3 regions of the Aneurinibacillus sp. UBA3580 genome follow, and region 2 is predicted to be linked to each of the others. Evidence: riboswitches for the same ligand, from Rfam matches in the RefSeq annotation. Region 2 holds a riboswitch; each other region holds the start of a gene.
The links. A riboswitch is a leader RNA that binds a small molecule or an ion and turns the genes downstream of it on or off. The one in region 2 is predicted to bind cyclic di-AMP.

Region 1 (7,810 bases), on a different contig from region 2:
GGCTGAGATGCCATGGTGGTTTTCTATGTCGATTCACGGAAAAAAATAGCGTGCATGGAGAAAAAAGGAGGATGCGGAATGAGGAAGTATAACGGTCGATTGGCTATTGCCGGGTTCATGTACATCGGAATTTTGGCAATGATTCTCGGATGTACGCCGGATAAAGGTTCAGATGCGGTTCCGCAAAAACAGGCATCCCAGGAAAAGAAGGAACAATCCGCCCTGCCTGTTTCGCTTGCCAGAGAAGCAGTGCCGCTTCCTGAAGCAGACACTCCATACGAACCGGAAGTTATCGCAGAAGGACTTAACGTGCCCTGGGCGCTCGCCATGGCCCCGGATGGGCGGATGTTTTTCACAGAACGTCCCGGTACGCTGCGGATAATCGAAAACGGAAAAGTTCTACCACAGCCGGCGCTTTCATTCCCTCCGCCTTTTGTAGAGAAGGGAGAGGGCGGTCTGCTTGGGCTAGCAATAGACCCTGATTTCTTGACTAACCGTTACCTGTATGTTTACCACTCTTATGAACAGGATGGCCAGATCAAAAATCGGGTGCTACGTCTTACCGAAAGTAAGAACCGCGCCCGCGTCGATAAGGTGCTGCTGGATGGGATTCCCGGTAACTACAATCATAATGGGGGAAGGCTGAAAATTGGCCCGGACGGAATGCTGTATATTACGACCGGCGATGCGCTTGAGCGGGAGCGATCGCAGGAGAAGGATGATTTAGCTGGAAAAATTCTACGCATTCGGCTGGACGGTACCATTCCGGAGGACAATCCGGACCCGAATTCTCCCGTCTACAGTCTGGGACACCGTAACCCACAGGGATTGGCCTGGCATCCAGAGACCGGCAAGCTCTATAGTGTCGAGCACGGCCAGTCCGCTCATGACGAACTGAATTTGATTGAACCGGGCGCCAATTATGGATGGCCGGTTATTGAAGGAGATAAAACAGAAGAAGGCAAGAAGCGCCCTCTGCTACACAGCGGCGAGCAGACCTGGGCCCCCTCGGGAATCGTGTTTATACAACAGGGGCGATGGAAAGGACAATTGCTTGCGGCCAACCTGCGGGGCGAACAAATCTGGAAGGCCGAGCTGGATGGGGAGAATCCGATTAAAGTAGTCTCGCTGAACAGCCTGTTTCCCGGAGAATTTGGCCGGATTCGTGATATTGCAGAAAGTCCGGACGGCTCACTGTATTTTATGACGAATAACCGGGATGGACGAGGCAAGGAACGTTCCGGGGATGATAAGATTATCCGCTTGAAACCTCGTCTCTAAATTCTAATCTTTGTACTGCTTGCTTCATAAAATAAAGAGGAGCTGTGATTAGCTCCTCTTTTCTGTTTCATACGGAACGCCGATGCCGGTAAATCCGAGCAGTATGGTCAGTACGGGACACAGCAGGCAGAAAAACGCGAAAGGCAGATAGTCGATGGTCGAGACGCCCAGCACACCGGTAAGAAATACGCCGCACACGCTCCATGGAACGAGTGGATTGACGACCGTTCCGGCGTCTTCGAGTACACGTGACATATTTTTTCGCGCCAGCCCCAGTTTCTCATATTGTTTTATAAATGCGTTACCGCTCAAAATGATGGACAGATACTGTTCACCGAGCAGCATGTTTATGCCGATGGACGAGAAAGCGGTGGAGGCGATCAGTCGTCCTCTTGTCTCGATAAAGCCGTGGATTAGCTCCATAAGTCGATTGATAATTCCCAGCCGGTACAGCAGCCCGCCCATGCTGAGAGCCAGGAAAATTAGTGAAACAGAGAACATCATGCTTTGCATGCCGCCACGTGTCAGCAGTGCATCGACGGCTTTTATTCCGGTCTTAGAGACAAAACCATCCTGGATGATGCCGGCCATCCGGCCTGCCGTCATGCCCGGCTGCAGCCAGAATGCGAGCACGATACCGGAGAGAATACCTGCCATCAGTGTCGGAATGGCCGGAACACGGCGTATCGCAAGCAAAAAAACCAGGATAGGCGGAATTAAAGCCAGCGGATGGATTGCCGTGTGCTCTATCAGCGCTTTGCGCAAGCTTTCTACCTGTGCCGCCGAATCGGGTGCCGCGCTTCCGACGCCGAGATACAGGAAAAGCACAAATGAGATCAGGAGCGCAGGGACGGTAGTCCAGAGCATATGACGAATATGCGTAAACAAATCAACGCGGGCCATTGTTGGGGCGAGATTTGTTGTATCGGATAACGGTGACATTTTATCGCCGAAGAATGCTCCAGAGACGACTGCACCCGCTGTCAGGGCCGGGTTGATTCCCATGGCTTCTCCCATGCCCATGAGTGCGACGCCGATGGTAGCTGCTGTGGTGAGCGAGCTGCCGATACAGGTTCCGACAACGACGGAGAGTAAGAGCGCTGCGGCAAGAAAATAATTTGCGGACAGGAGATGAAAGCCATATACCATCATTGTCGGCACGGTACCGCTGGCCATCCAGACCCCGATGAGTGCACCGATAAGCAGAAAGATAAAAATCGGTACTAAACCGGGACGCACGCCTTCTATAATTCCCTGCTCGATTGTTGTCCAGGGGATTTTCTTGAAGAAGGCGACAAGAATTAACAGAAACAGACACAAAAGGATAGGAACGTGCGGTGGAGCTTTCAGCCCGATCATGATTGAGCCGATGATGCCAAGCAATAGCACGGTTAGCAGCACCGCCTGGCCTTTTGTAAAATGATGAGTAGTCGTTTCTTCCCGCACGGTAGATTCCCCCCCTTATATAATTTATTACTTAAACGCTTGTTTGCTTTTAAGTGATAAAGTGACTTTTTAAGAATACAAGATTAATAGTTTGTTTGTAAAGTATTATTTTCAAAGAGTAGGGAAAAGGATACGATATAATTAAAGAAAGAAAAAACGAAAAAATGAGGATAAGAAGATGAAATATGGAACAATAAAATGGGACGCTAAAAGCAATCAGTTGCTGTCGACGGTATGCCGGAACTGTCCGGACCCGCACTTTCAGCGGCGATCGGAGGAGTTGCCGCATATTGGATGCTGTGCGTATGAACCGGTGTTTACTTTATTTGAGATATATAAAATGATAGCAGCGGGTGAGACGGACTTTTTCATGGAACAGCTGTACCGTAACCCGCGCAATACCATATATGAATACGAAATTGTAGCGGGAGCATTCATTCATCCGCTGTTCTATAGCCGAGGGCCAGGAGAGTCAGAATCTCCGGCGGAACGGTACGAGCGGCTGCGACAGTCACCGCATACGGCTTATCAGGCGGTGGATGAACGATTGGCGTATGCGGTGTGCCAATTTTTTGTCGACGGCAAGGGATGCGGTCTGAATCCGCATTTCAAAACGAGCATTTGCCGCTCGTTCATTTGTGACGCAGTTGAAGAAAGGTTATCAGAAGAAGAACGCAAACAGCTGTCCGCAAGGCAGCGGATGATCCGGGACGAGGCCGAACCGTTTCACCGCAAATACAGGGCGATATTTCAAGAGAAAGGCTGGACACTGGGGGATAATATTGAAGAAATTATGGTTTACTTGCAAGAGTTGAATCAACAGAAGGCGGAGTGAAATTTCCACTCCGCCTTTGTTTGGATCGAATACAATTTCCCTCTTGCGTTTATACTTAGGAGAGAAACGGGGATTGAATCAAATATTACTTGATTACACGTCTGGCCGTTACATAATATTTTTGGTGCCAGGAACTGTTCAGGTTGCTGATGGTCACATCGTATTTCGTGTTTGCCATGTGCAGCACTTTGCCGTTGCCGATGTACATGCTTACGTGGGTAATGTCCCATTTGTTTTTCTTTGTGCTATAGAAAATTAAGTCGCCTTTTTGCAGCTTGCTCTTCGGTACATAGCTACCCAGTTTTACCTGACGATCATCGTCGCGTGTATGAATGTCAATACCATTTTTCTTGAAAATATAGTATATAAATTGTGAGCAATCCATGTATTTTCCGGGAACATAATTGTGGCTGTACTGCGCCTTGCCGCCCATCAGGCTTTTGCCGGTACGGATGATATTGTCAATGACACGGTTTTCATTTGCCACATTTACCGTTGTGCCGAATTTTGCGGATACCATAGCTGCTTCAGCTTGTCCCGGACCAGCCGCCAGGCCGCCGAGCAGCATACTGCCTGCTAATAATCCTGTAGTAAGAGCTTTGAAACCTTTTTTCATGTAACTTCTCCCTCTCTCTTTAGCCGACGAGGTTAGCTGACGGGTTCGGTCGAAAGGCGCCCGACCGCGCATAAAAGCGCGATTTCACCCCATTTGCTTGGTTCCCCCGTTCCAGATTCTGTATTATCTGGATTAGGCGTTTGTTGTTGTTATTTTTTATTCTCTATAAACGGTAACGTAAATGAGAGAGAAGGGCATTAGCAGATAGATGGCATCATTTCCTTTATTTTCATTTCTAGGTGGAATGACACATAGCCCCTGTTCGCCAAAAAAGCGAACAGGGGCTATGTGTCTGTGATTATGGATTTAGAAATTTGTTGTAAGAAGCCGGTGAGCAGCGACACGAATAGGCATTTCGATCGATGTTTGATAAACATCAAGTTGACCGGCCAGGCGAAACAGTTCCCGGTTTGGCTTGGTATTGACCTCGATAATCCAGACTCGGCCTTTTGTATCAATGCCAATATCAATGCCAAATTCTATGAAATTGCCGAACTTTGATTCGATATGCCGGGGCAGAAGAAGACTGACCCGCCTAATCTCGTCCAGAATGCGCGAAACTTCCTTTACAGAAAAGCGATAACCGAGCAATTCTTCAAGTCCGATAGCACGCCCGCCACTTTGCAGGTTAGAGGTAACGAATTGCTGAGGGGATTGTTTGCCCACCATGCCCGTTATCATCCATTCATCCTGCTCATTTTTTTGAACGAGCACCCGGCTATCGCATATGCTGTTGGGCAGCAAGGAGAGTGCAAGACCCTGCTGCAGAATGAATGTGCGTCCTTGCCGCTGGCACCACGTTAGTAAAAACCGCTCGGTAGCAGGGCACGTTCGCATGATATTACGGATAATGTTATTCTGTCGATCGCGGCCGACCATCTCAAATATATTTCCATTATGACGAATGCGCAGGATGCCTTTGCCTCCTGAACCGTTTACCGGCTTTACGTAGAGAATAGGGTGCTTTCGAATCATGCGCTGCAGTGCACCACGCTGCATTAATACGGTGTCCGGCAGGTAGGGGGCAATGTGTTGGTCCTGGCTTAGAAATCGGTGAGCGTTCCATTTATGAGCAAAACGGTTGTTTAAATAGGTTAGACGGCTTGCGCTGCGATATGCCGCATATTTTTTGAATACCTCAGGCAACATATTGCTGAAACGGTCGTATACGATATGCGGCAGGTGCGTTTTTTTTCTTCTCCATACTTTGGTTTTTATATCATACACGAAGCCGTATACAATTCCCTTGTTTTCATCGATGTCAGCGGGGGAGTAGACGATGAGTCCACAGTTATGCGTTTCAGCGGTGAGAGCAAGGCGCGTGAGGTATGTTTTACCTGCTATGAAATTCCCGTTACGATATGTCAACACTCCGACAAGTGGACGCTGTATGTTCATATTATCTCACTCTTTTCTTTAGTCTCCTCCTCCAACCCGGAACATAGATTTTCCGGGAGCATCTCGTATACAGGCAAACGTAAGGGAGAAACTTTATGAATGGGAATGTCGGGTCTCTCCCGTATCAATAAAAGTTTGCCTGATGCTGGGCGTATTCTACGATGCGCCGCAATGATAATTTACGAATATGCGGTTCGTCAAACTTGCCCGGTTTAGCGTTTGCTTCGATAAACCAGATGCGTGTGGTTTTATCGATGCCAATGTCCATCGATACTTCACCGAGTGCAGGCCATTCTTTTTCAAGCGAGCGAGCGATGCGCAGCGCCATATGATGAATCGATATGAGTATGTTTTCCGGTGAATAGTGCGGAAATGCGGCTGTAAGGACTTCTTCAGGCGATTGTACCGATCCGCCGCGCGGTACATGGGTTGTAATTTTGCCGGATCCCGCCAACCGGATCCCCATACCGGTTACATCCCATTCGCCGCGGCCGTTTTTTTGCGCCAGCAGACGGACATCGAACAGTTTGTTGTTGAATGTGGCCAGGTCGATACCCTGCTGTATAATGTATGGCTGTTTGATTCGGGATGAGAGATACATCCAGACTTCTTCCTTTGTAGAAAATGGTTTGCTTACCGTTTTTTTTCGTTCCTGGTATTGTATCAGATAGCCGCCTGTAGGCTTTCGCTGTACGCGGTAAATGCCTTGACCTGCCATACCGTTTACCGGTTTGACATATACGAACGGATAAGAAGACAGCATCTCATAAAGTATATTTTTCGAAGAAAGCGGTACGGTACACGGCAAATAGGGCAGGACGCCCGAGTCGCGCTGTAGAGCGGCATATAGCTGCTGTTTATTGAAGAAATGAGGATTGTATAGTGTGAGGTTGCGCATGTTCGAAAGTTGTGCCAGCGCAATCTTTACATGCTTTTGCTCTTCCGATGCACGGTTAGGGATGCGGTTATAGAGAACGTGCGGCAGCGGCAGCCTTTCTTTTATCCATTTCTTTCCATGTCGATGGTACAGATAGCCCTGTACGGTACGCGTTTTCCAGTTGATATTTTCTATCGGGACGACGTATACGAGTGCGCCTATCCTCCGGCCTGCTTCGATAATATCAATAAAGTTGCTTTGAACTCCGCGAAACAGTCCGCCTCCTGCCACAGTAAGAATGCCGACGAGAGGTCCTATCGTAAAATGGTTCTGGTGAGAACGAATGCGTACTTTTGCTTTGATGGAATACAGATTGGGCCGTTTGCGTGTTACAAGCATCGTTTTTTCCCAGGAACCGAACCGCAGGCGAACTTTCTTTCGGGAAAGAAGTGGATGCGGCGTTTTGCTCGCGGAGAGGTGAAGGCGCCATGTTCGGTGTAAGGGGTGAATGGACACCCATCCTGTCGCGAGCGTACTCATGAAGTCACCGACTTTGAGCGATTTTGCCAGAGATAATACGCGTAGCGCAGCGGATTAAGTCGTACATCCCGAAAATGTTTCCCTTCTTCAATCTGACGGAAGGAAGCGCGCCCGGGTTTGGAGTTTACTTCAATCAACCATACCTGACCCCAGCGGTCGACTCCAATATCGATACCCAATTCGACCAGGCGCCCATGCCTTCCTTCGAGGAACGGAGGCAGTTCTTTGACGATAAAATCAATTTCCTGATTAATCTTTACCATTTGCTCTTCGCTAAAGTATTTACGAAGGAAAGATTCATACGAGTACGCCTTGCCTCCCCCGCATAAGTTAGACGTGAGGCCATTTTTAACACCGGCGCGTACGGCGCGGCCTGTTTCTCCCCATTCGCCTTTGCCGGTTTTCTGCACAAGTACGCGGATGTCGAATGGAATACCGTCTGGAGTCGAGAGTTGAAGATACGGTTGGGCGATCATTTTCACCTTGAATTGATTGCGTAGCCATAATAGCAGTGCTGTCCGGCTGGGAAACGTGCGGTGAAAAATTTTATTTTTAAAGTTCCGACCATCGACACGGTGGACATTGTTTTTAGATATAACTCTCATTACACCGATACCGAGCGAGTTGCGCATTGGTTTTACGACAACCGCTTCATAATTGTTGAGCAGATCTTTAATTACCTGCATGGATGTAATGAGTTCAGTGGCGGGCATGTGGGCGGCGATGCCGGGATGCTGGATAAGATGGTTGTGGTTCTTAAGCTTGTCGCCCAGCACATGTCCAAGAAACGTAATGGAAGGATTTGCTTTCAATCCTT
Region 2 (7,810 bases):
GCCATTTTGATTGCAGAAGTAGAGCCCAGGAACAGGCCCACCCCAATTGCCGCACCCAGCGACATGAGCGTGATATGACGTTCTTCGAGACCACGATGAAGCTCTGTTGCGTGCTGTTTTTTCATAAGACCTCCCCAGATTATTTATCTATATATTATTTTCAAAAAAGGAAACGCTTACATCGAAAAATTATAAATTATATTTTCTTAATTTAACAGCTTTTTAAACGAAGTTCATCTATTCTGATTATTTTGTAAATAAATGAATTGGAAAAATAAAAAAGCTCCCGGAATCAGGAGCCTGAGTCATGCTATAGTTTTGGAATGCGAACTGGACTAACCATCAGAATCGCCAGAACAAGCATAAGCAGAGGGCTGGAAAAAGAGAATAGCGCTAACACGGCCAGGATAAGTCCAGCCATCGTAATCGGTACGCCTATATAATAGCCCACTGTCGGTTGAATATTGAAACGGCCCAGACGCCAGGCGCCGGCGATCGGAAATGCGATAAACGCAATTGTCAACAGCGGGGAAGGTGTATGCATTGTGTGAATCAAGATGGCAGGTGCGACACCGAAGCTGACAATATCGGCCAGGGAATCCAGTTCGACGCCCATCGGGCTATCGACCCGCAGTATGCGCGCAAGTTTACCATCAAACACATCGCAGAGCGCAGCGAGCAAAATGAGCAGGGCGGCCATTTTATAATATTCATTCATGGAAAACGTAAGCGAAAAAATTCCACATACGAGATTTCCAAGTGTAAAGCTATTGGGAATAGATCTTCGAATCGAACTCATTCTTCACCTCAGAAGCATTCTTTATTTGCATTGTATCATAGGAAATGGCAAATAAAAATAACCCATCAGCAAAACGCTGATGGGCTTTCGGTTTTATTGCGACACTCTGACTGTGACAACGTTTCATCCATAACATAGAGGGAAGGGGGACTGGCGAGAAGCTGGGGGTCCTTGTTAACCGATAAGAAGTCTGAGGAGCAAGTCTCACAAATGTTCATATCTACACGATGTGAGTCTCCCCGCTTGACCTGCAGGCAGGATAGGCAAACATACATCCTCATACTTTGTCCTCCTCCTATAAAGTAATACTTTCTTATTATAGCATACTTATTTGAAAATTTGTACTACATTTATGTTGTTTCTTGGTTTTAACACTAAAGCATGAGGTGTAGAAGTGACAGAATAGTCTTTCTCCTAATATAATAAGCGGGATTATTATATTTTGATACAGAAAACCACCATGCTTTTCAGCCGCAACCCCAACATGAAAATGAGGGGAAAGGTGAACGCCTTTTTCTTCCCCGGATCTTATTTCCTCTTTCTCTCCTTCTTTCCTCACGATTTTCACAGAAAAGAAGAAGCAGCCAAGAAACAATGAGATTGCGATAGACGAACGGAGCAGGAAAGCCCGCTCCGTTGTTTTTGGTTATCTGCACCTTTTTTGGACGTAAAAAATCGGGCCAAAGCGTATCTCTGACCCATCGAAGTGAATCTCTATTTCCATTCGATACATTGAATAATCTTGTTCTTGAATAAAACAAGCAAAAAGTCGATGTAGTAATTTTGACGGACAATGACTTGATATTCATGGTTGGGATGCGAATAGAAAATTACATCGGTGTATATTTTGTCGCTGTCGAAAAACATGCGTACCTTACGCAGAGCAGGTACGATAGTATCCACGTCTTTGACTTTGAAAATAAATTCTTTGTCGTTGTTGTTGGCTTTTTCCTCGATGATCAAAAGGTCGGTTTTATAGCGGTAGGTAACCATATAAGTGTCCTCCTTTTTTATATGAGATAGCGTAAATAAATATACACCGTAGAAATCAGTGCGGAGAATGCGGATGCAATGGCGCTCATCCAGAGAATGAGCAGGGAAGAGGCCATGAGTGCCTATTGTTGTATTTTAAAACTTCTTATGCTATAAGTATTCTTCATTACAATTCTTATACGTGAAAAGATAAAAAAGGTTTTAAAAATAGTATAAAAATTGTGATGGTACGAAAAGAAATAAGGCGAGTGCGAATTTGCTTTTTAGAGAAGAAAAGCTGCTGGAAGTGGGAGTGATGTTCTCAAGTCCTGGCATAACCAAAAGTAACGTTTTGGATATAGAATGTGCCCGGACAATGATTCCGGACTTCTTAAATTCATTAAACAAGGTATTTATGACTACTTAAATAGGTACTCTTATTTATTGGAAGAGTGTAAAATGGATACATATTCATGCATGGAGGAGAGGAAGAAATGAGCATAAGCAAGAAATTGTTTTCTGGTTTTTTTGCTGTTCTTTTGCTTTTAGCGATGATAGCGGCAATTGGCAGTTACCAAATTTCGTCCGTAAACAATACATACTCTGACTTAATTGATGACCGAGTCAAAAAACTTAATATTACTAAAGAGTTGAAGTATTTGTCAGCACAAGAAGCTAAAGCGGTTCGGGGATATTTAGTTTCGGGTGATGATTCGGATTTCAAAAGTTATGAGGAAAGCAAAAGTAAATTCTTGGAATTATTAAACCAAATGCAGCAGATTACAAAGTCGAAAGAAGCTCAAACTCTTTTGCAACAGTTAAATCAACTTCATATTGAGTACGAAGAAGTAGCTAAGCAAATGGCTGCGTACAAAAAACAAGGTAATGTAGAAGGCTACATTGCGCTTATGAAGGAAAAGGGAACGCCTATAGGAGTAAAATTCGCTGAAAAAGCGCAACAGCTAGAAAAATACCAGCAGGATTCATTGCATAAAGGGAGCCAGGAAACGTCTGCTAAAGTCTCAAATGTTAAAAGCGTTGTATTAATGATTTCGATTGTTACGTTAGTAATCGGAATGCTTATTGCTTTTTATATCAGCCGCATTATATCTAAACCCGTTATAGCAGTAGCAGAAGCAGCGAAACAAATTGCAGAAGGCGATCTTTCCATCTCTGATATTCATATAAAAAACAGAGACGAAATTGGGGAAATGGCACGTTCGTTTAATCACATGAAGCAAAATTTGCGGGAGTTAATTCGTAAAGTGAGTATAAGTTCCGAACAGGTAGCTGCTTCTTCCGAGGAATTGTATGCAGGTTCTGAACAGTCTGCTGAGGCAGCCAATCAAGTAGCTACGTCTATTCAAGAAATTTCTGGCGCCACAGATGCCCAGATGAAAAGTATGGAAGAGAATAGAAAGGCGATGGAAGAAAGTGCAGCTGGATTGCAACGTATTGCTGAATCAGCTTCCACAGTTTTAGAATCATCCACAGAGGTGCTGCATGAGGCCGAACAAGGAAATGAGGTTATAGTTAAAACGATACGACAAATGGAAAGCATAAATCTTTCCGTGCAGGAAGCTGCCGCTGTAATTAAAGATTTAGGAGAAAACTCAAAGCAGATTGGAAAAATTATTGAGGTTATTAGTGACATTGCAAATCAAACAAATCTCCTGGCGCTTAATGCTGCAATTGAAGCTGCACGGGCAGGTGAAAACGGAAAAGGATTTGCTGTTGTTGCAGATGAAGTAAGAAAGCTTGCAGAACAATCCAAACAATCTTCCGAACAAATTGCAGTCTTAATTCAGAACATACAAGAAAACACGAGACATGCTGTAAGTGTAATGGAAAAAGGAACAGAAGAAGTCAAGTCTGGATCTGCAATCGTACATCAGGCAGGAGAGGCTTTCCATCACATTTTGGATTCCATTCAGCAGGTTACTAATCAGGTACAAGAAGTATCAGCAGCAACAGAAGAAATATCCGCAAGTACAGAACAGTTGACAGCCTCTATAGACCAGATTACACGTATTTCGACAGATATATCAATGAACACACAGGCAGTCGCTGCAGCCTCTGAAGAACAGCTGGCATCGATGGAGGAAATTACAGCTTCTGCAGATTCTCTAAGTAAGCTTGCCCAGGAATTACAAAATGAAGTGACCAAGTTTAAGGTTTAATCCCCTACAGTAAATATAGCTACACTAAAAAAGCAGTTCTAAGTCTTCTAAAGGAACTGCTTTTTTGCATAAGGAATATTATCGGATGCGCATTAATGTACAAAAACATTTTCCTTTATATTCCTTATGTTATAACATGGAATAAAAAGGAAGGTGAAAGAGATGCACAGAGAAAAGAAAGTGTACATATCTAAAGTCGATGGGAACGGCAGAATCATACTTCCGGACGATCTGGTGAGAAGCATACACATACATAGCGGCCTGCTAAATGTTCGAGTGGAAGAAAGAAAGCTCCTGGTGAAAGAACCGGAGCCAGATTATCATTTCAATTGGAAACCAGATAGGAAGTAACCCGGCGTATGCCGGGCCATTTTATTTCTAAGCTCTTTTCGTAAGTATTATTGTTTTATTTAGCTATTGATTCCCATTAGCTAAATAAGAAAACTGACCTTTTTATTGAGATTATAAATTTATTATAGAACGTGACACTTTAAATAAAGAAAAACTGCCCTGTAATTAGTAGGACAGTTTTTTGGTTAAGATGAAATTTTTAAGGTGTTCAATTTTATTTTTTTAAACGATAGGGTACCGTAGCAATTTTTACATCTTGTCGTGCAAATAAATAGGCACGTAACAATAGGCTTGTTTGGTTGTGCAGCAAATTATGCCACCAACGCTTTGTAATAAACTGTGGGATCATAACTGTCACGTGGTCCGTCTCTGCCTTTTTCCACTCCACCGTGTCAATAAACTTAAATAAAGGTCTTACAATACTACGGTAATGAGAACGCAGAACAATCAGGCGTACACCTGGATTCCACTCTTCCCATTTTTTCTCCATTTTTTTAATGGACTCTTCATCAAAACCAACATAAACGGCTATGATATCATCTGACAGTGATTGAGCATAGCTAATGGTATTTCGAACAACCTGTGTAATACCAGCAACAGGAATAACAATAACACTCCCTTTTGGTCGAGGCTTGTCTGTTGCGATGTCAAGACGCAGTTCGTCAGCCAAATCCCGATAATGCTGGTTAATTTTCAGGAATATAAAAATAACAGCGGGTAAGAACAAGAAAATCGTCCATACATGTGAGAATTTTGTAATCAAGAAAATAAGGCAAATGGTAAGGGTCGTCAGCATTCCGAGAGTATTAATAAGAAAAGGGGGAAACCATCCTGGTGGTTTTTTCGTAATCCACCGCTTCATCATTCCTGCTTGTGACAACGTAAAAGGGATAAATACACCAAGAGCATATAATGGGATTAGATTTTCAGTTTCCCCTCCAAAAGCAATAACCAAGAGTGCTGAAAGAATACCCAAGAAAATGATGCCATTTGAAAACCCAAGCCGGTCTCCTCGAACCATAAACATATTGGGTAAGAAACGATCTTTCGCTAACATAAACGCAAGCAAAGGGAAGGCAGCAAAAGCAGTATTGGCAGCCAAAAACAAAATGAGTGCTGTTACAGCCTGAATAAAGTAATACATAATTCCCCGTCCAAATACGGCTGATGCAATTTGAGATACGACCGTTTCTTCTGCGGCAGGAGCGATGCCATATGCATACGCTAGAAGGCTAATGCCCATGAACATGACGCCAAGGATAATTCCCATCATAATAAGCGTCATTGCAGCATTTCTGGGAGCTGGTTCTTTAAAATTAGGAATCGCATTGGATACCGCTTCTACCCCTGTCAATGCTGAACAACCTGAACTAAATGCTCTTAATAATAGGAATAACGTAATGCCTGGAACGGCAGCTCCATAAGTGGGAGTCTGAGCATGGACATTGCCTGTCACCCATTGATACGCACCGCCGATAATCAGGAGAAGAATAGCGACAACAAACAGATAAACGGGATACATTAAAATCGTTGCAGATTCTGTAATTCCACGTAAATTTAAAATCGTTAACGTTAAAATCATCAAGAGCGCAATCATGACACGATGCTCATGCAGAACTGGAAAAGCTGATGTAATAGCATCAGTAGAAGCTGAGGTGCTTACCGCCACGGTTAAGATATAATCCACCAGCAAAGAACCCCCAGCAACCAGCCCTGTGTAGGTTCCTAAATTGTCTTTTGCCACAATATACGCCCCACCGCCTGTTGTATACGTATAGATCGTTTGGCGATAAGACAAAATGAGGATCGTTAAAAGAGCAAGAACACCAAATGAAATAGGGATGGAATACCATAATGCTACTGTACCCATGGCGATTAATACGAGAAGAATTTGTTCTGTTCCGTATGCCACAGAAGATAAAGCATCCGAAGAAAGTACAGCGAGTGCTTTTAATTTATTTAATTTTTCTTCTCCGAGCTCATCTGATTTCATCGGTCTCCCGATTAAAAATCGTTTTAATCTCGTTACCATAATTCCCTCCAGGACATTTTAGGTAGTTTTCCCTGATTTACGAAAAAAATTCAAAAAACACATAGTTTACAATGTGTTTATCGCGGTTTCAATGTTTGTGAACCCTCCTTCTCTTTACTTCGTTTTCTGTTTTTACTTTAGATACATCAAAAAAAGGCAACAAAAAAAGCCTAACGAGAAGGAACTCTCTCGCGGCTTTTGGGCATAGTCAAATAAACTATGTCATACACACGATATGGGTTGCCTCTCTTGATACGCTTACGAGGTTAGCTGACGGATTCGGATGTAAGAGTCACCCTACTCGATCATTCGAGATTCACCCCATGCGGCTTCTTTGATAAACCACGATTGGTTCCCCCGTTCCCTTATGAAAGGGACTCAGCGATTTCGGAATTTGTTGGGTTGTTAATTTGATGAAATTAATATTACTCCTCAAGAAATGCAGTTGTAAAGAACCATTACAATCAAAAAATAATCTTAACATATAAAAATGTATAGTATGTCTTACTTTTCTTCATTTATCTCTTGTTAACTAGTTTCTTTCTTACTTTTCTCGTTTTTAATCTGCCTTTTATATATTTTCCCAAAAACATTATTTCGAAACACTTCATAAATTGGTCACTGGTCTTATGAGAACAGAGTAAAGAAATGAGAGTAAGTTAAAAAAAGCGACCCGGCTGAGTGCCGGGTTTTTGCTTGGGAGTGAAAAACACTCTAAGTAAGATAGAAAATAGGTTATAATAATAAAAATGAATCTTAGAAAAGGAGAGGTTACTTTTGGTTATGTTTTCTAGTCCCGGAATGATTATGTTATTCATTACCGGTGTCATTATTCTGATCGTCTTCTTCGGCGGAATTATTACGGCCATCGTGCAAACGGCGCGCGGTAACCTGAAAGTTGATTATGATGCTATCGCCGCCAAAAATGCGTTAGAGGACGAAGAACGGCGCAGGATGAAAAAGCTGAGCAAGCAGAAGTAAGCCGATAGGAGAGACTTTTGTGTTCGATCCGACTATCTTCGAAAACATTAAAGTAGCGCTGGAAAGCGCGGTATATGATTTGGATTTTGCCGGAGACATCCTGGTTACATCGCGCAGCGATCGCGTAGAGTTAGCGGCAATGTCCCGTGAATACGCAATCGGGTTTCGGGACCGCAGACAGGAGGAAGGAGCAGCGATTACCACCCGGCTTGTGCTTTCAGCCGGTACGGCCGATCTGGCGGGTGAAATTCTTGAAATTCCGGAGACGGTGGAGAGAAAATTCGGCTGTACGCTTCGCGTCGTGTTCGCTATGAACATGGATGACATGGCCCGCTGCGTAGAAATAAAAGAAATCCTTGATACAATCTGGTCCTACCGTCCACGCATTACCCAGGAGTTATCCTTTGTTTATCAAGCTTTTTCCGAAGGAAGCCCTATCGTGTACCGTAATACGGTGACGCTTGATTTTGGCCGGAAAATCAACGAAGATAATAT
Region 3 (7,810 bases), on a different contig from region 2:
TTGACAGTAAGATAAAAGAGATTGAAACATGGGTAATGGAAGGCATCAATTGGTTAGCACGCTGGGAAACCATCGTGAGAACCGTGCAACCGCTCAAGAACAAGAAAGTCTCTTCCTGAGTGATTTAAATAGGAGGAAAACGCATACATTTGTCGAATTGATTCTGCAGGGGAGAGTGGCAAACTGTAGAAAAAGTGGAGGCGAATGTATGGGTAACGAAGTAGCGGCGAAGACCAAAGTTTTATTCGAGAAAGAAGGACATCTGGCGTATGTGACGCTGAATCGTCCGGATGAGCTAAATTGCTTTGATTACGAAGTACTGACGCAGTTAGAAGGCATTCTTGACCAAATCCGTTTTGATAAAGGAATTCGTGCCGTCATTTTTACAGGTGCGGGTGATCGTTCTTTTAGCACGGGCGCAGACTTGAAAGAAAGACGAACGATGAGCGAAGCGCAGGTACGCCAGTTTATTCATAAGATTCGTTCCGTATTTGATATGGTGGAAGAATTGCCGCAGCCGACGATTGCCGCGATTAACGGATTCTGCTTCGGCGGTGGGTTCGAGATGGCTTTGGCATGCGATTTCCGCTACGCGGTAGATTCGGCTAAAATGGGGCTGACGGAAGTAAGCCTGGCGATTATTCCGGGCGCTGGCGGCACACAGCGTTTGCCGCGCTTAATTGGCAAAGGCAAAGCGAAGGAACTTATTTTTACTGGGCGCAGAATTGATGCTGTTACAGCGGAGAAATTGGGAATTTTAAACGGCGTGACGACGCGTGAAGACCTTCTTCCGAAATGCCGCGGACTGGCGGAAGAGATTATGCAAAACGGCCCGCTGGCTGTCATGCAGGCGAAATATGCGATAAACTACGGCATGGAAGCTGATTTAAAGACCGGCCTGAAAATCGAAACGAAAGCGTATGAAGTCATCATCCCGACAAAGGATCGCATCGAAGCGCTCAATGCCTTCAGCGAAAAGCGTAAGCCGGAGTTTAAGGGAGAATAAATGGATAAGATAAGAGGCCTGCTTATTGTTCGATATAGGCAGGCCTTTTTTCTGTGAAAATCGTGAGGAAAGAAGGAGAGAACGAGGAAAGGAGAGCCAGGGTAGAAAAAGGCGTTCACCTTTTTCTACATTGAAATCCTCTCCTCATTCTTTCCCCTCTTTCCTTTCCTTTCCTTTCGTCCCCCAAAAGTCAGCCGCCCTTCCCACGATTTTCATGTCGGGGTTGCGGCTGAAAAGCATGGTGGTTGTGCTTTTTAAAACGTGACTAATCCCATGTTTTTACGGACTTTATCCATGGTAGCGGAAGCGATTGTCCGGGCACGTTCCGCGCCGTCTTTCAGGATGGTAATTAATTCCGGGCTGTCGATCCACTGTTTGTATTTTTCCTGAATTGGCGTGAGAGTGTCGACTACTACTTCAGCGAGATCCTTTTTGAAATCGCCGTAGCCGCGGCCTTCATAACGCTGTACGATCGTCTCGATAGTTTCGCCGGTGCAGGCCGAATAAATAGTCAGCAGATTGCTGACGGCAGGTTTGTTTTCCTTGTCGTAACGTACAGTGCCTTCCGAATCAGTAACGGCACGCTTAATCTTCTTTGTGATGACATTCGGCTCGTCCAGCAGCGCGATGTAGCTGCCTGCATTTGGATTACTTTTGCTCATTTTTTTGGTCGGATCGTCAAGCGACATGATCCGGCCGCCGAATTCTTGAATCATCGGCTCAGGAATAACAAAAGTTTCGCCGTACTTTTTGTTAAAGCGTTCCGCCATATCCCGCGTAAATTCGAGATGCTGTTTCTGGTCTTCGCCGACTGGCACATGTGTCGTATTATAGAGCAAGATGTCCGCCGCCATAAGCGCCGGATACGTTAACAGACCTCCCGTCACAACCGCTTTCCCCGCAGATTTGTCCTTGTACTGTGTCATGCGCTCCAGCTCTCCGATATAGCCGGTGCACTGCATCAGCCAGCCGAGTTCGGCATGCTCGGGTACCTGGGACTGAATAAACAGGATCGATTTTTTCGGGTCGATACCAATGCTCAAATACATGGCGGCAAGCTGCATCGTATAATCACGCAGTTCGCTCGCTTCCTTTGGTACGGTCAGCGAGTGAAGGTTGACGATAGAGTAAATGCAATTGCCTTCCTCCTGTAAATCAACAAAGCGTTTCATTGCTCCGATATAGTTGCCCAGCGTAAAGCTTCCGCTCGGCTGTACGCCGGAAAAAATTTGTTTCATACCTGTCCACTCCTCTTATGTAAAATAAAAAAATCCCCCATCCGCAAGGGACGAGGGACCGTGGTGCCACCCTAATTAACCGGCATTTTGCCGGCTCGCTTTCTTCCCGCATAACGGAGGGAACCCGCCTCTGTCTACTGGCATTCGCGTTCAACAGGGAGCTCAGAAGTCCATTCGTGCGGGGAGTACGTACCGGGCTTCCACCGCCCCCGGCTCTCTGCGACGCCTCGTTCCGCCTACTTATCTTCATCATTGCTTTTACTATTTGAATTGAAAATAATGATAATACAAAACGACCATGGTTTTCAAGTGATTACATCACATCATGCTTATGAAGCTTTCCATAAATTCCCCTGGAATTGTAAATTAAGCGGGATAGTTATCGTTTTTATTATGGCAATCTTCACACTCGGACTTGTACGATTCGGCTTGTTCAGATAATACAACACCGCAGCGGGCACATGTTTTTTTTGGAAGGTTGTTATAGAACTCAGATACTGGAATCATCGTTGACGCCTCCTTTTTTTATCATTGTAATATAACAGATATTATGTTACAAATTACTGTTATATTATAAAGTAGTTGCTACATCGCAAATACTCCGTTATTCTCCGAATTTCTTTGAAATACTAAAAATTTTATATTTTTACATGAAAACAGAGCGCCCCTTGGCTCTAAACCGTTACCTGTTTATTGCCGCAAAGGCACAAAAAAATAAACACCCCAACCTTTTAGAGAGGCGGGGTGTCAATATTCTTATTTCGTAACTGTAATGATTTTGTTGTAGTGTCCTGGCTTTGCGTGGTCTGGCTCACACAGCACAATGACCTGGTCATCGTCCTCGTAAACGGAGCTTACTTCCAGCGTCCCGATACTCTGCGTATTGATGTCAAGACAGAAATGCAGGCATTGATGCTGCGTGCCCATAATTTCAGCAGACACTTTCTTGAGAATTCCTTTAATTTCTTTTTTCTCCTGCTTTGTCTCTACCTTTACGGTCACTTTTTTGCCTGTTAAGCCGCTTAAACACTTCTTTGCATCTGTTTGTAATTCAATTAATGTTTTTGGCTTGGCTTCTTTTTTTAACACATTCCTGAAAAAGCTAACCATAATTCCTCTCCTTATTTTGCCTACGAGGTTAGCTGACGGGTTCGGGCATAAGGTTGAATGCCCTACACCAGAGGTGATTCACCCCTACTACGTGGGTCCCCCGCTCCTTACGGATTCGGCGATTGAATCATGATTGAATCATCATAAGGCACAAGAGAGCAGATTGTCAATTAGATTTTTAGCGCACGCCAGATACGTGCTTTGGATGCTTTTCCTGCTGTCATTTTACCCTTACAATAGGGTAGGAAAACATAAAAAGAGTGTCGAATACGTAGGAAAAGGCAACAGGAGGAGTTAAATCATGGTAAGACAATTCCTGCGCAGAATGTTTGCGGGACGGAAAAACGAGGAAGAGCGTGAAGAGGCGACAGAACGGCCAGAGATGGAGCTAATGGAAGATACAATGGAAGCGGAAGAGGCAAAAGGGGCGGATTCCGTATCAGGTGTTGCCGTGGAAGAGAAAGTGTTGGAAGAACGACGTGCCGAACCGTACACGTATGTCATTACGCGCGATAAAATTGAGCACCATAGCTATAAACAAATCTTTCGCCTTATCGAAGAAATTCTGGAGCAAATTGAACGGGGGCTGCGCGGTGAGGGTCGCCTGCAGCTTCGCCTTTCGCCGGATCTGGCGGCGGAGACTGACGAATTCTTCGGCAAGCGTATCGGAAAATATATCGAGGGCGCTGAGCGGGAGACATATGATGCCACTGCGTTTTTTGATTGGACAGATGAAGAAACGGCCAGAATTTACCGGACGTATGTGTTACCTGTGCAGCCGGAGAAACAGCATACATTCGTGCAGAGCCGTCTGGTCATGATTTATGATACGTGTGAGGCGCTCGGGTGGGATGCACGCCGGGTTGTGGGCATGTTCGCCGAAGCGATTGGCTGGGAACTGAAGAAAGAGGATTTTATCCGCTTTGAACGGTGGCTGGACACGATGTCACAGCGTTTAGAGGATGAGGATACGCTGTCGTCTGCTGAGCATGGATACGGATTAGACAGCGCAGAACTCAATAATGCGGAACCTGAAGCCCGGCCTGAAGCGGAAGAGGACGAGTTTGCCCATATTACGCCGCTTCAAGTGTCGCGCGAAGAAGTGGAGAAGGAAGATATTACAAAACTGGCTGCTTTTTTTGATGATATCCTGTCAGATCCAAAGCGCATCCGCGAGAAGAGAGGCGGTCTGGTGTTTTCGTTTTACGGTTTTTCCGGTGAGCTTGAGGATGTCATGGGGGATGAGGGGGTTAACGCATGGGCCAGCCGCCTGGTGGAGCAGTACCCGTATGTGTTTTATTTTCTCAATGATGAATACGTTCCGATGACACGGTTTGTTACATCGATGGTGGTGACATCCCGTATGGAGGGCGACGAAGTGGTATATGACGCCGAAGAGCTGGATGAATTCATCGAATTTATCCAGACCGCCCTTGCCCGGCTCGCGGATTGGACAGGGGAAGATGCCAGCCAGGTTATTCAAGAATTCGAACAGAAGCTTTTTCAGACGTAAAGGAGATACAATGGAAGAAAATAAAAGAGACGAATTACAAAAAGAGACGTATCAAAAGGTTATAGAATCACTGCGGAACTCACTTCCGGACGATTGGCGGATAGAGAGCGGAGACGACCAGCGAGCCTCTGTTACGCTGTTTCACCCCAAGAAGCGGGACGGAGGCCTGAATGTAAAACTTGCGCCTCTGTTTGCTAAAGTAGAGCGGCATGAGTCGGAGAAGGAGCAGTGGATACAGGACTTTGTGAAAAAGGTGGTCCTGACCGCCCGCGAAGCGACGCAGAAGCATACACTACGTGGCAGTGAGGCACGCCTGTACCCGGTGCTTCGTCATCCGTCTTTTCTTGGGGGAGAGGAAAAGAAGAATATTGTATGGCGTGAGCATACGGCGGAAACGGCGATATTGTACGCGCTCGATTTGCAGATGAGCTATACGCTGGTGACGCGGGAGATGCTTGCGGAAGCAGGCATGAAGGAAGACGAGCTGCATAACACTGCTGTCACCAATCTAATCCGGCTTGACAGTGTACCAAAGCAGGATCAGGTGGGGGATAATGTGTTCTATTTCTTTGCAGCAGATGACAGTTACAGTGCCAGCCGTGTACTGAATCCTAATTTACTCTCCTGGATGCGCCAGAAAGTGAAGGGTAAGATGGGCGTAGCGCTTCCGCATCAAGACGTACTTATCGTCGCTGATCTGGCGGATGCCAAAGGCGCATATATGCTGGCACAAATCGCGGTTGATTTCTCGATGCGGGGCAACATTCCCATTTCCCCAATTCCGTTTATGTATGAGGACGGAGAGCTTGAACCGTACATGGTGATGCGCAATCCGAAACCCCGCCATAAATATCCGAGCCATGGAGGCAGAAAAAAGCGTCCACCGGAGCAATAACCAAAATAGCACGATAGAGAGCCGACATTTTTCTTATTCGAAAAATGCCGGCTTTCATTGTCGTTATTTGTAATAAAATATCGAAAGAATATTCTATATTTTCTTAAAAAAACTATTTATTTTGCGAGCGCCTTCATATATAGTAGGTGATGGATTGGCATATTAAAAATTAAAGGAGGCATTTGTTCATGCAGCTAGCTTCGCCATCGTTACATCCCAATGTTGAAAAGTTCCTCAAAGAGCCAAAGAAAATGTTGATAGGCGGTCAATGGGTGGAAGCTGCGAGCGGCAAGACGTTCGCGACGATCAACCCGGCCACGAAGGAAGTATTGTGCCAGGTGGCCGAAGGCGATGCAGAGGATATTGACAGAGCGGTAAAAGCAGCGAGAGCGGCTCTTAGCGGCCCATGGAGCAAAATTAGTCCGTCACAGCGCGGACAATTGCTGTATCGTCTGGCCGATTTGATTGAACAAAATGCAGAGGAATTGGCGCAATTGGAAACGCTGGATAACGGAAAGCCAATTCGGGAAACGAGCAATGGGGATGTCCCGCTAACAGTGGATCATTTCCGTTACTACGCAGGCTGGGCAACGAAGATTTACGGACAGACCATTCCGGTTTCCGTACCGAATTATTTCAATTATACGAAACGGGAGCCGGTCGGCGTAGTCGGCCAGATTATCCCGTGGAACTTCCCGCTGCTTATGGCGGCATGGAAGTTGGGCGCGGCACTCGCCTGCGGTAACACTGTAGTATTGAAGCCGGCAGAGCAGACACCGCTATCGGCCCTCCGCTTAGGAGAGCTTATTATGGAAGCCGGATTTCCGGAAGGCGTGGTCAATATCGTGCCTGGATTCGGCGAAACGGCGGGACAGCCGCTCGTCGAACATTATGATGTAGATAAGATTGCGTTTACCGGCTCGACTGAAGTAGGACGACTGATTATGCAGAAAGCGGCAGGAACATTGAAGAAAATTTCCTTGGAGCTGGGCGGCAAGTCGCCGAATATTATTCTTCCGGATGCGGACATGTCCCGGGCGATTCCAGGAGCGTTGAGCGGTATTTTCTTCAATCAGGGACAAGTATGCTGCGCGGGTTCACGCTTGTATGTACACAAAAAAGTGTACGATAATGTACTAAGTGATATGGTATCTCATGCAGAGAAAATTAAAGTGGGCAATGGCCTGTTACCGGACACCGAGATGGGACCTCTTGTGTCGGTAGAGCAGTACAATCGGGTAACCGATTATATCGATATCGGACAAAAAGAAGGGGCACAGATAATCTCTGCCGTGCGGGAGGATGAGACGCTTGCACAGGGTTATTTTGTGACGCCGACGGTGTTCTCGGAAGTATCGGATGATATGACGATCGCCCAGGAAGAAATTTTCGGTCCGGTGCTGGCGGCCATGCCGTTTGAGGACATTGACGATTTGATTGAGCGAGCGAACCGCACGACGTATGGGCTTGCAGCAGGCGTATGGACGCAGAACGTTGCCAATGCCCACAAGCTGGCGGACCGTATTAAAGCCGGTACAGTTTGGGTGAACTGCTATAATGTATTTGACGCTGCTTCACCGTTTGGCGGATATAAGCAGAGCGGTATCGGGCGCGAGATGGGCAGCTACGCGCTTGAATTATACACAGAAGTGAAGAGTGTTTGGGTGAATATTCGTTAAGCGAAGAGGAAATTTCATAATAATAAAATCCAGGGAGTGGAAACGTGAACCAGGTTTCCATTCCCTGGATTTTTTATGGTATAGGAAAGTATATGTCGATTTACAGTGCTAAAGCGACATATACTTTCCCTCCATTGTAATCGAGGAAAAACTCGCGAGGCGTGTGCGGCCGCTTGTCTTCTGTGTGGAAAAAGGACGAGCGGCAACGCCCGCGAGTTTTTCTCATAATACAGGAATAATTTTCAATCAAATTAATTGTTAGATTATTTGCAAAAATACTATTAATATCATAAATAATATGTTAGACTGCAATAAATGGTATACAATATACTTTATGCTAAGGAGGGGTGACGAGTGCAAACTTGTAGT

Region 1: linked by a shared signal. The riboswitch ahead of B2899_RS12200 (C40 family peptidase) and the one ahead of B2899_RS15910 (APC family permease) in region 2 are both predicted to bind cyclic di-AMP.
Region 3: linked by a shared signal. The riboswitch ahead of B2899_RS01105 (hypothetical protein) and the one ahead of B2899_RS15910 (APC family permease) in region 2 are both predicted to bind cyclic di-AMP.

What each region holds. Positions count from the first base shown of each region.
Region 1 is NZ_DFMZ01000081.1:3,778-11,587, reverse strand. It holds gene B2899_RS12215 (PQQ-dependent sugar dehydrogenase) at 79-1,281, shown strand; gene nhaC (Na+/H+ antiporter NhaC) at 1,330-2,727, opposite strand; gene B2899_RS12205 (hypothetical protein) at 2,906-3,562, shown strand; gene B2899_RS12200 (C40 family peptidase) at 3,648-4,178, opposite strand; cyclic di-AMP (ydaO/yuaA leader) riboswitch at 4,185-4,327, opposite strand; gene B2899_RS12195 (YheC/YheD family protein) at 4,485-5,576, opposite strand; gene B2899_RS12190 (YheC/YheD family protein) at 5,701-6,993, opposite strand; gene B2899_RS12185 (YheC/YheD family protein) at 6,990-7,810, opposite strand, start outside.
Region 2 is NZ_DFMZ01000114.1:11,056-18,865, forward strand. It holds gene B2899_RS15890 (amino acid permease) at 1-125, opposite strand, end outside; gene pssA (CDP-diacylglycerol--serine O-phosphatidyltransferase) at 311-799, opposite strand; gene B2899_RS15900 (hypothetical protein) at 1,514-1,792, opposite strand; gene B2899_RS15905 (methyl-accepting chemotaxis protein) at 2,266-3,951, shown strand; gene B2899_RS15910 (APC family permease) at 4,517-6,334, opposite strand; cyclic di-AMP (ydaO/yuaA leader) riboswitch at 6,574-6,728, opposite strand; gene B2899_RS15915 (hypothetical protein) at 7,112-7,315, shown strand; gene B2899_RS15920 (hypothetical protein) at 7,335-7,810, shown strand, end outside.
Region 3 is NZ_DFMZ01000006.1:6,484-14,293, forward strand. It holds gene B2899_RS01085 (DUF533 domain-containing protein) at 1-119, shown strand, start outside; gene B2899_RS01090 (enoyl-CoA hydratase-related protein) at 209-1,006, shown strand; gene trpS (tryptophan--tRNA ligase) at 1,261-2,244, opposite strand; T-box leader at 2,288-2,506, opposite strand; gene yhfH (protein YhfH) at 2,611-2,751, opposite strand; gene B2899_RS01105 (hypothetical protein) at 3,001-3,354, opposite strand; cyclic di-AMP (ydaO/yuaA leader) riboswitch at 3,357-3,485, opposite strand; gene B2899_RS01110 (hypothetical protein) at 3,656-4,867, shown strand; gene B2899_RS01115 (DUF1444 family protein) at 4,878-5,762, shown strand; gene B2899_RS01120 (aldehyde dehydrogenase family protein) at 5,951-7,441, shown strand.